DNA from 3 places in the Kitasatospora sp. NPDC127111 genome. Region 2 is predicted to be linked to each of the others. Evidence: riboswitches for the same ligand, from Rfam matches in the RefSeq annotation. Region 2 holds a riboswitch; each other region holds the start of a gene.
The links. Region 2 has a riboswitch for cobalamin ahead of ACFVHB_RS16640 (ribonucleoside-diphosphate reductase subunit alpha). Riboswitches for the same ligand answer to the same signal wherever they lie in the genome.
Positions count from the first base shown of each region.

Region 1: linked by a shared signal. The riboswitch ahead of ACFVHB_RS35775 (cobalamin biosynthesis protein) and the one ahead of ACFVHB_RS16640 (ribonucleoside-diphosphate reductase subunit alpha) in region 2 are both predicted to bind cobalamin.
Region 3: linked by a shared signal. The riboswitch ahead of metE (5-methyltetrahydropteroyltriglutamate--homocysteine S-methyltransferase) and the one ahead of ACFVHB_RS16640 (ribonucleoside-diphosphate reductase subunit alpha) in region 2 are both predicted to bind cobalamin.

Region 1 is NZ_JBHXTG010000094.1:5,807-9,004, forward strand. Features, by position in the region: gene ACFVHB_RS35765 (alpha/beta hydrolase family protein) at 1-576, opposite strand, end outside; gene ACFVHB_RS35770 (helix-turn-helix domain-containing protein) at 838-1,542, opposite strand; cobalamin riboswitch at 1,728-1,934, shown strand; gene ACFVHB_RS35775 (cobalamin biosynthesis protein) at 2,009-2,977, shown strand; gene ACFVHB_RS35780 (cobyric acid synthase) at 2,974-3,198, shown strand, end outside.
Region 2 is NZ_JBHXTG010000023.1:48,498-51,695, forward strand. Features, by position in the region: gene ACFVHB_RS16635 (hypothetical protein) at 1-1,307, opposite strand, end outside; cobalamin riboswitch at 1,627-1,768, shown strand; gene ACFVHB_RS16640 (ribonucleoside-diphosphate reductase subunit alpha) at 1,958-3,198, shown strand, end outside.
Region 3 is NZ_JBHXTG010000105.1:9,436-12,633, reverse strand. Features, by position in the region: gene ACFVHB_RS37150 (FAD-dependent monooxygenase) at 1-832, shown strand, start outside; gene ACFVHB_RS37145 (cupin domain-containing protein) at 936-1,304, opposite strand; cobalamin riboswitch at 1,442-1,664, shown strand; gene metE (5-methyltetrahydropteroyltriglutamate--homocysteine S-methyltransferase) at 1,827-3,198, shown strand, end outside.

The DNA of each region.
Region 1 (3,198 bases), on a different contig from region 2:
CGCGCCCGCGTCCCCGCGGTAGGTGACGGAGAGGACGGGCAGGGCGAGCCGTTCCAGCAGCGGGAGCACCGGGAGGGTCTGTTGGCGGTCGGCGCCGTTGCCGTGGATCAGGATCACCCAGGCGCCGCGCTTGCCCTCCAGGTACCAGGCGGGGAGGGCGCCCAGCTCGCCCTCGGCGGCGGTCTCGGTGAACGGCAGGCCGAGGGCCGAGGTCGGGTCGCCGAGGTACACCCGGGGGGTGAAGCGGACCTCGGTGCCGGGCGTCAGGGTGCCGCGGTCGGCGCGGACCAGCCGCCGGGTGACGCCCTGCTCGTCGCTGCGCAGCACCTCCTCGACCACCGCGTGGCCGTCCTCGCCCCACTCCACGGCCCAGCGGCCGGGGCGGCTGCTCTCCGGGGTGCGGGTGAAGGTGGCGCGCCCGGCGGCGAGGCTCTGGACCAGGACGGGGCCGGCGGACCGCTCCGGCGCCGCCGCGGGGCGGACGAGCCGCTCGGAGGCCCGGCGCCCGATGACCAGGACGGCGACCCCGGTGCCGATGGCGGCGGCCGCCACGGCGGCTGCGGTTCCCCAACGCATATCGCTCCCCGCTCTGTCGGTCGCGGACTGGGCAGTGTGCCCACCAGTCCACTCGCGGAGGCGCCGCCCGGCCACCGGACGCGGCCGTCCGGGTCATGCCGGCGTGGGGGCGCGGACCGCGGCCGGGGCCGGCGGGCCGCTGACGGCTGGGCGCCGGGACGCTCACGCCGGGCCGCTCACGCCTGAACGCCGGGACGCTCACGCCGCGCCGCTCACGCCTGAACGCCGGGGCGCCGGGCCGGGCGGCGTCGCTGGCAGCGCTCACGCCGGGATGTCGGTCTCCCGCCGCTCCAGCAGCTCCCAGAACCGCGCGCCGAGCGGCTGCTCCGGCTCGCGCGCCGCCGGGGCCGGCGAGCCCCAGGTGCCGGCGCCCCAGTGCGAGGAGACCTGGTACTCGTTCTGCAGCGCCGTCAGGACGGGGGCGAGGTCCTGCTCGGGCACCGGCACGATCCGCGCGATCGCCCGGACGTGCGCCTGCCAGCGGCCGTCCACGCACTGCCGCAGCCGCTGGTCGAGCTCGTCCCCGCGGCCGGTCACCGCGACCAGTTCGCGCAGCGTCAGGCCGAGCACCCGGGCCAGCGCGTGGGTCTGCTCCTCGTCGCCGTCCCAGCGGCCGGTGGTCTCGGCCGCCTGGTAGTGCCGCAGGCCGATGCCGATCCGGCGGGCCGCGGTCTCCTGGCCGAGCTCGCGGGCCACCCGGAAGTCCCGCAGCCGGGCCGGGCGGACGCCCATCAGCTGGACGGCCGGACACCAGAGCGCGCGGGCCAGCGCGATGAACTCCTCCTCGTTCGGGCGCAGCTCGCCGCTCTCCCAGCCGAGCACGTGCGCGGGCAGCAGCCGGATCCCGTGGGCGGCCATGCCCTCGGCCACCTGTTCCGGGGTCAGCCCCAGCCCGGCGCGGTGCGCGCGGGCGGCCGCGGGCGAGAAGGGCACCGGGGGCACGGCGGGTGGCTCTCTGCGTCGCATGCCACCCGACGGTAGGCGTCGTCGCTTCGGCCCCCCAGCCGCCGAACGCACGAAGCGCGGCTGTGGGGGTCTCCAGGCCGCTGGACGATCGCACAGGCTGTCATGCCCCTGCGCGGGGTGGTGATCAGAGATAGCGACGGCGCGGGCGGCGCATGACGCGTGTGACCAACCCCTCCGTGACCTTGGTTGACTCGTGCTCCGGGCGCGTGATGGGATCCTTCAGCCAATACGGAGGCATGCAGAGGAAGCCGGTGCGAGTCCGGCGCGGTCCCGCCACTGTCACCGGGGAGCACGTCCGGAATCGCCACGGCGGACCGTCAGGAGCCGCTGGAAGGCCCGGAGGTGCGTCCGACCCGGAAGCCAGGAGACTCTCGCCCCCGGTACGTCGATCCAGGGCGCGGACCCTGAGTGAGGACACGCACGCGATGCAGGCTGCCCCGCCCCTCCGAGCCCTCTGCTGCCCGCCGTGCGCCCGCTGACCCGCGCCGCCGCCTTCGCGCTGGGCGCCGTCGCGGGCTACCTCGCCGACGCCCGGTTCGCCGACCCGCGCCGCGGCCACCCGGTGGCCGTCTTCGGCGGCGCGGCCGGCCGCCTGGAGCGGCGGATCTGGCGCGACGACCGGGCCGCCGGCACCGCCTACACCGCGCTCTGCGTGGGCACCGTCGCGGCCGGCGCGGTCGCCGCCGACCGGCTGCTGGGCCGCCGCCCGCTCGGGCGGGCCGCACTGGCCGCCGCCGCGACCTGGACGGTGCTCGGCGGCACCTCGCTGACCCGGGAGGCCCGGACCATCGGCCGCTCGCTCGCCGCGGGCGACCTGACGGCGGCCCGGGAACGGCTGCCGCACCTGTGCGGACGCGACCCGAGCGCGCTGGACGAGCAGCAGCTGGCCCGCGCGGTGGTCGAGTCGGTCGCCGAGAACACCGCCGACGCCGTCGTGAACGCGCTGGTCTGGGGCGGGCTCGCGGGCACGCCGGGCCTGCTGGCGTTCCGCGCCGTCAACACCCTGGACGCGATGGTCGGCCACCGCTCCGCCCGGTACGCCCGGTTCGGCTGGGCCTCGGCCCGGCTGGACGACGTGGCCGGCTGGCCGGGTGCGCGGCTGACCGCGCTGCTCACGGTGGCCGCCGCGCCCGAGCCGGGCACCGCCTGGCGGGTCTGGCGGCGGGACGGCTCCGCGCACCCCAGCCCGAACGCGGGCCAGGCCGAGTCGGCCTTCGCCGGCGCGATCGGCGTCCGCCTCGGCGGGACGCTCCGGTACGGCGAGCGCGTCGAGCACCGGCCGGTGCTGGGCGAGGGGCTGCGGCCGGTCGGGGTGGACGACATCGAGCGCGCCTGTGTGCTCTCCCGGAGGGTGAGCGCGCTGGCGCTGGGTACGACGGTCGCCGGGCACCTGCTGCTCCGGGCGGCCCTGGGCGGGAGTAGGGGTAGGACATGAGCAACGCGCTGCTGGTCGCCGGGACGACCTCGGACGCGGGCAAGAGCGTGGTCACGGCCGGCATCTGCCGCTGGCTGGCCCGGCAGGGCGTCAGGGTCGCGCCGTTCAAGGCGCAGAACATGTCGCTGAACTCCTTCGTCACCGCCGACGGCGCCGAGATCGGCCGCGCCCAGGCGATGCAGGCGCAGGCGGCCGTGGTGGAGCCCGAGGCGGCGATGAAC
Region 2 (3,198 bases):
GGGGCGGCCGACTTGGCACGCTGGAGCAGCTGGTTCTTCACGTGCTCGCCGAAGCCCGGGGCCGCCGCGGTGGCGGTGGCGTCCGCGGTGTTGCCGCCCTTGGCGGAGCCCTCGACGGTGAAGTACGCGTACCGGCCCAGGGTGGCCTTGGTGTTGGTGCAGCCCGGCGTGGCGCAGAAGGCCGGCGAGCCCGGGGCGGCGGCGCCCTTGAGGTGGCCGACGTAGCTCTTCATCGAGGTCTCGGCCTGCTGCTTGTGGTCGAAGACCGCGACGCCGACCGTCACCGCGCTGTCGCCCGAGACGTACGTGGCCCGGAGCACCTGGCGGCAGCCCTGGTCACCGAGGACCTTGCCGAGGCCGCCGACCGTGGAGTTGCCGTCCCAGCAGGGCGAGTCGAGCGAGACCACGGTCCGGTTCCAGGTGGCGCCGTTGACGGTCACGGTGAGCGCCGAGAACAGCGCGGCCGCGTCCTGCGGCGCCGGGTCGGTGGTGGCCTCCCAGATCGGCTTCGACGGGTCCTCGGGCACGGCGGCGCTCGGGCTGCCGCTCGCGGACGGCTTGCCGGAGGGCGACGACGCCGGGGTGGTCGCGGTGGCGGTCGGGGTCGGCTCGGCGACCGTCTTCTTGCCGCCGTCGTCCTTCTTCATGAACATCAGACCGCCGGCGATCAGGCCACCGACCACGACGACGGCGACGGCGGCGCCGATGATCTTCATCCGGCCCTTGCGCTTGGCCTCGGCCTCGTTCCGGTCGGCCAGGGCCGCCCAGTCCGGCTCGCTGGAGAGCTGCGGCTGGACCGGCTGGGGCTGGGGCTGCCACTGCTGCTGCGGCGGCATCCCCTGCACGGGCGGCTGGGGCTGCACGGGCTGAGGCTGCATCGGCTGCGGCTGGACAGGCTGCGGCTGCACCGGAGGCTGGACCTGCTGCGGCGGCACCGGCTGAGGCTGCACCGGCTGCGGGTGCACGGGCTGAGGCTGCACGGGCTGCGGCGCGGGCGGCTGCGGCTGTACCGGGGGCTGGACCTGCTGCGGCACCGGCTGCGGCGCGGGCGGCGGGGCCTGCACCGGCTGCGGCGCGGGCGGCTGCGGCTGCACCGGCTGCGGCGCGGGCGGCTGCGGCACGGCGGGCACCGGCGGTACCACCGGCTGCTGCTGCGGCACCGGCGGCCCGTACGAGGCGGGCGGCGGTCCGAACCCGCCCGGCGCCGGCGGCACCGGCTGCGCGCCGGGGTACGGCGCAGGAGGCACCGGCGCGGCCGGCGGCTGCCCCTGCGGTGCCTGTCCGGGTGCACCCGTTCCGTCGGTCATGCGTCCCCCTCGCTCCGCTCCCTCATGAGCCGAGATCGTAGGGCATGCTCCTGACGGTGGCTCCGCCCGGTGACCATACCGTTTCCCAATCCGGACACCGGCGGGCCATCCGCGGCCCCGCCGCGACCTCTCCGCCGGTCCCGCCCGGGCCCCGCGACCGGCCCCGCACCGGCCTCGCGACCGGCCCCTCCCGGGCCCCGCGACGGCACCGCCGGGGCCCCCGCGACGGCCCCTCCCAGGCCCCGCAAGGCCTCCGTGCCGGTACCACCGGTCATCACGCCAACACGCGGCGCTGCACAACATGTGGTGCCGCATCGAGCGGACACCACTAGATGTATGCTCACTCCTGCTGTCGACGCAGGGGAACCCGGTGCGAGTCCGGGACTGCCCCGCAGCGGTGTGCGGGCGGCTCCGACCAGAGCCCGCGAGTCCGAATACCTGCCGACGGCGTGCCTTCCGGCCTCCCCGCAGAGGCCTGCAGCCACGAGCAGTACTTCCGGGCCTCGCGGGCGGGCCGGGGATGACACCGTCGCGCGACGCCGTCCGGCCGTCGCGCCGTGCTCCCCTGCCTCGAACGGCCCGGTGCCCCGATCCACCGCCGCCGATCGCCGCCAGGAGAGAGCGCCTTGACCACCGCTGCCTCAGCCGCCCTGCCCGCCCAGGGTTCCCCCGCCGACCCGACGGTCTCCGACCCGGGCGGCGCGCTGCTCCGGCTGCTGACCGACCGCAGTGTCGACCTGCCGCAGGTGGACCCCGGCCATGTCGCCGCCGCCGCGCTGCGCGGCCGTCACGCCGGTTCGGACTTCGCCGAGCTGCGTGGGCTGGCCGTGGACGCCGCAGCGTCGATGATCGCCGAGGACCCGCAGTACTCGAAGCTGGCCGCCCGCCTGCTCGCGCTGGAGATCGTCGACGAGGCGAACAGCCAGGGCTCGGTCTCCTTCTCCGCCTCGATCGCCGTCGGCCACGCCGAGGGCCTGATCGGCGACAGCACCGCCGCCTTCGTCGCCAAGCACGCCGCCGCGCTGGACGCGCTGATCGACCCGCAGGGCGACGACCGCTTCGAGTACTTCGGCCTGCGCACCGTGCAGTCCCGCTACCTGCTGCGCCACCCGATCACCCGCAAGGTGGTCGAGACCCCGCAGCACTTCCTGCTCCGCGTCGCCAGCGGCCTGGCGGTCGGCGACAGCGAGCAGTCGGTGCGCGAGGTGGCCGAGCTGTACCGCCTGATGAGCCGGCTGGAGTACCTGACCTCCTCGCCGACCCTGTTCAACTCCGGCACCCGGCACCCGCAGATGTCGAGCTGCTACCTGCTCGACTCGCCGCTGGACAACCTGGACTCGATCTACTCCCGGTACGCCCAGATCGCCCGCCTCTCCAAGCACGCCGGCGGCATCGGCCTCTCCTACTCGCGGATCCGCTCCCGCGGCAGCCTGATCCGCGGCACCAACGGCAAGTCCAACGGCATCGTCCCGTTCCTGCGCACCCTCGACTCCTCGGTCGCCGCCGTCAACCAGGGCGGCCGCCGCAAGGGCGCGGCCTGCGTCTACCTGGAGACCTGGCACGCGGACATCGAGGAGTTCCTGGAGCTGCGCGACAACACCGGTGAGGAGGCGCGGCGCACCCACAACCTCAACCTGGCGCACTGGATCCCGGACGAGTTCATGCGCCGGGTCAACGCCAACGAGGACTGGTCGCTGTTCTCCCCGGCCGACGTGCCCGAGCTGGTCGACCTCTGGGGCGCCGACTTCGACGAGGCGTACCGCAAGGCCGAGCTGGCCGGCAAGGCCGTCCGCACCATCCCCGCGCAGACCCTGTACGCCCGGATGATGCGCACCCTGGCGCAGACCGGCAACGGCTGGATGACCTTCAAGGACGCCTCCAACCGCGCCGC
Region 3 (3,198 bases), on a different contig from region 2:
GCAGGCCAGCCCGGAGACGGACGCCGAGGGCCGGATGGTCGCCCCGTCACTGGAGAGCTTCCAGCGGCTGGCCGCCCTGCACACCGGCCGCGCGGACCTCAGGCTCACCAACGCCACCTGGCTGTCCACCTGGCGGGTCAACGTCCGGGTCGCGGAGCGCTACCGCGCGGGCCGGGTCTTCCTGGCCGGCGACTGCGCGCACGTCCACCCCACGGCGGGCGGGCTGGGCATGAACACCGGCATCCAGGACGCCTGGAACCTCGCCTGGAAGCTCGGGTACGTGCTGCGCGGCCTCGCCGCACCGGCCCTGCTGGACACCTACCAGGAGGAACGGCTGCCGATCGCCGCCTGGACGCTCGACGTCACCACCGCCGGCATGGCGGCCGTCACCAAGGGCATCAGCACCCCCGGCGTCGGCGTCGAGGCCGGCCGGGTGGGCGACCTCACCGGCCTCTCGCTCGGCTACCGGTGGGGCCGGCTCGCCGCCGACGGCGACCTCCTCGACGGACCGCTCCGGGCCGGGGACCGGGCGCCCGACGCTCCCTGCACCGGCCCCGACGGCGAGCCGGCCCGCCTCTTCGAGCACTTCGCCGGTGACCACTTCACACTGCTCGGCTTCGGCCCGGGCGCCCGCCCCGCCCTCGCCGAACTGCCCGACCACGTCCGGCCGGTGCACCTCGACGACCCCGACGGCACGGCCCGCGGGGCGTACGGGATCACCGGCGACGCCCTCGTCCTCGTCCGGCCCGACAACCACGTCGCCCTCACCGCCCCGGCGACCGCCCGCGCGGAGGTGCTGGCGTACCTGACGGCCCTCGGCGCCGCCGGGTGACCCCGGGCGAGGACGCGGCCGACCGGGCGGGCCCGCTGTGCGACCGGCGGGCCCGCCCGCCCGCGGGGCCGGGGAGCGACGGGCCATACCCCGCGGGCGCCGGTCAGGGCCGCGGGCGGATGGCCAGGCCCGGCCGCCTGCGGTGCACCGTCAGGTAGACGACGCCCTCCGGCCCCGCTGCCACGGCCCGCGTGGCACCGCGCGGCAGTAGGCGCAGCGCTCCCGGCCGCAGCGCGTGGGTGGTGTCCCCGCACCGCAACGTGCCCTCCCCGGCGATCCCCAGCACCAGCACGTCCAGCTCCGGCTCGACGTGGTCGGCGACGGACGCCCCCGCCCGCAGCCGCACCACGTTCGCGTCGAGCTGACGCTCCGCGCCGGTCAGCCGCCACAGCGCCCCGGCCTGGTCGGCGGCGGCCTCCCGCAGCAGGTCGTCCAGTACCACGCCCTCACCGCGGGCATCCGAGTCGGTCATGCCGGACATCCTCCCACCGGGCCCGTGCCCCGGGACTCCGTCCGTGGGTGGTGCCGGGAGCCGCGCGGCGGCTCCCGCGTCGTCCCAGCATGTGGACGATTGAGCGGTTCTCCGTCCACGCGCCGGGGGATCGGACCTAAGCTGGCCGGGCAGCTGGTTCGCCCTGTCCGCCAGGCAGGGCGTCGCAAGAGGGAACCCGGTGGGAATCCGGGACTGCCCCGCAGCGGTGAGCGGGAACGACCGCCGTCATACGCACTGGGCCCGGGACGGGTCTGGGAAGCGACGGCCAGTAGGTGACCGCCCTTGACAGGGCGGGCGTGCCCGCGAGTCCGAAGACCTGCCCGCTGCCCGCCCGCGGACCATCCGCGCGCGGACACCCCGGTGACCTCGAGGGCGGGTCGGCGTACACACCAGGCGGATCCCGGCGCTTCCCGTGCGCCCGCGGCCGTCCGGTCCGTCACCCCTTCGCGCCCTCTCCCGTCCCCGGGGACCAGAGGAAACAGGCTCGCGAAGGAGAGTCCCTTGACAGCGAAGTCCGCAGCCGCGGCCATCCGGTCCACCGTCCACGGCTACCCCCGCCAGGGCCGCGACCGGGAACTCAAGAAGGCCATCGAGGGGTACTGGAAGGGATCGGTCACCGCCGGGGCACTGCTCGCCGCCGCGGCCGGCCTGCGCCGGGAGAACTGGGCGCAGCTCGCCGAGGCCGGCGTCCAGGAGGTGCCCACCGGCGACTTCTCGCTCTACGACCACGTGCTGGACGCCACGGTCGCGGTCGGGGCGATCCCCGCCCGCCACCGGGCCGCGGTCGACGCCGACCCGCTCGACGGCTACTTCGCCATGGCGCGCGGCACCCAGGAGGTGGCGCCGCTGGAGATGACCAAGTGGTTCGACACCAACTACCACTACCTGGTGCCCGAACTGGGCCCGGACACCGTCTTCACGGCGAACCCCGCGAAGGCGGTCGGCGAGTTGGGCGAGGCCCTCGCGCTCGGTCACGCCGCCCGCCCGGTGCTGGTCGGCCCGGTCACCTACCTGCTGCTCGCCAAGCCCGCCCCGGGCGTCGCCGACGACTTCCGGCCGATCACCCTGCTCGACCGGCTGCTGCCCGTCTACGCCGAACTCCTGGCCGGCCTGCGCGCCGCCGGCGCCGAGTGGGTGCAGCTGGACGAGCCCGCGCTCGTCCAGGACCGCACCCCGGCCGAACTGAACTTCGCCGCGCGCGCCTACCGCGAGCTCGGCGCGCTCACCGAGCGGCCCAGGCTGCTCGTCGCGAGCTACTTCGACCGCCTCGGCGAGGCACTGCCGGTGCTCGCCAAGGCCCCGGTCGAGGGCCTGGCCATGGACTTCACCGGGCCGGCCGCCGCCAACCTGGACGACCTCGCCGCCGTCGGCGGCCTGCCCGGCAAGCGCCTGGTCGCGGGCGTGGTCGACGGTCGCAACGTCTGGATCAACGACCTGGGGAAGTCGCTCGCCACCCTGGCGACCCTGCTCGGCCTCGCCGACCGGGTCGACGTGGCCCCGTCCTGCTCCCTCCTGCACGTCCCGCTGGACGCCGCCGCCGAACGCGACCTGGACCCGCAGCTCGCCCGCTGGCTCGCCTTCGCCCGCCAGAAGGCCGAGGAGACCGCGCTGCTCGCCCGCGGCCTCCGCGAGGGCACCGACGCGATCGCCGCCGACCTCGCCGCCAACCGGGCCGACCTCGCCTCCAGGGCCGCCTCGCCGATCACCCGGGACCCCGCCGTCCGCGCCCGCACCGCCGCCGTCACCGAGGCCGACGTCCGCCGCGCCCAGCCCTACCCCGTCCGCGCCGAGGCCCAACGCGCCCGGCTCGGGCTGCCGTTGCTGCCGACCACCACCATCGGCTCCTTCCCGCAGACCGCCGAGCTGCGCGTCG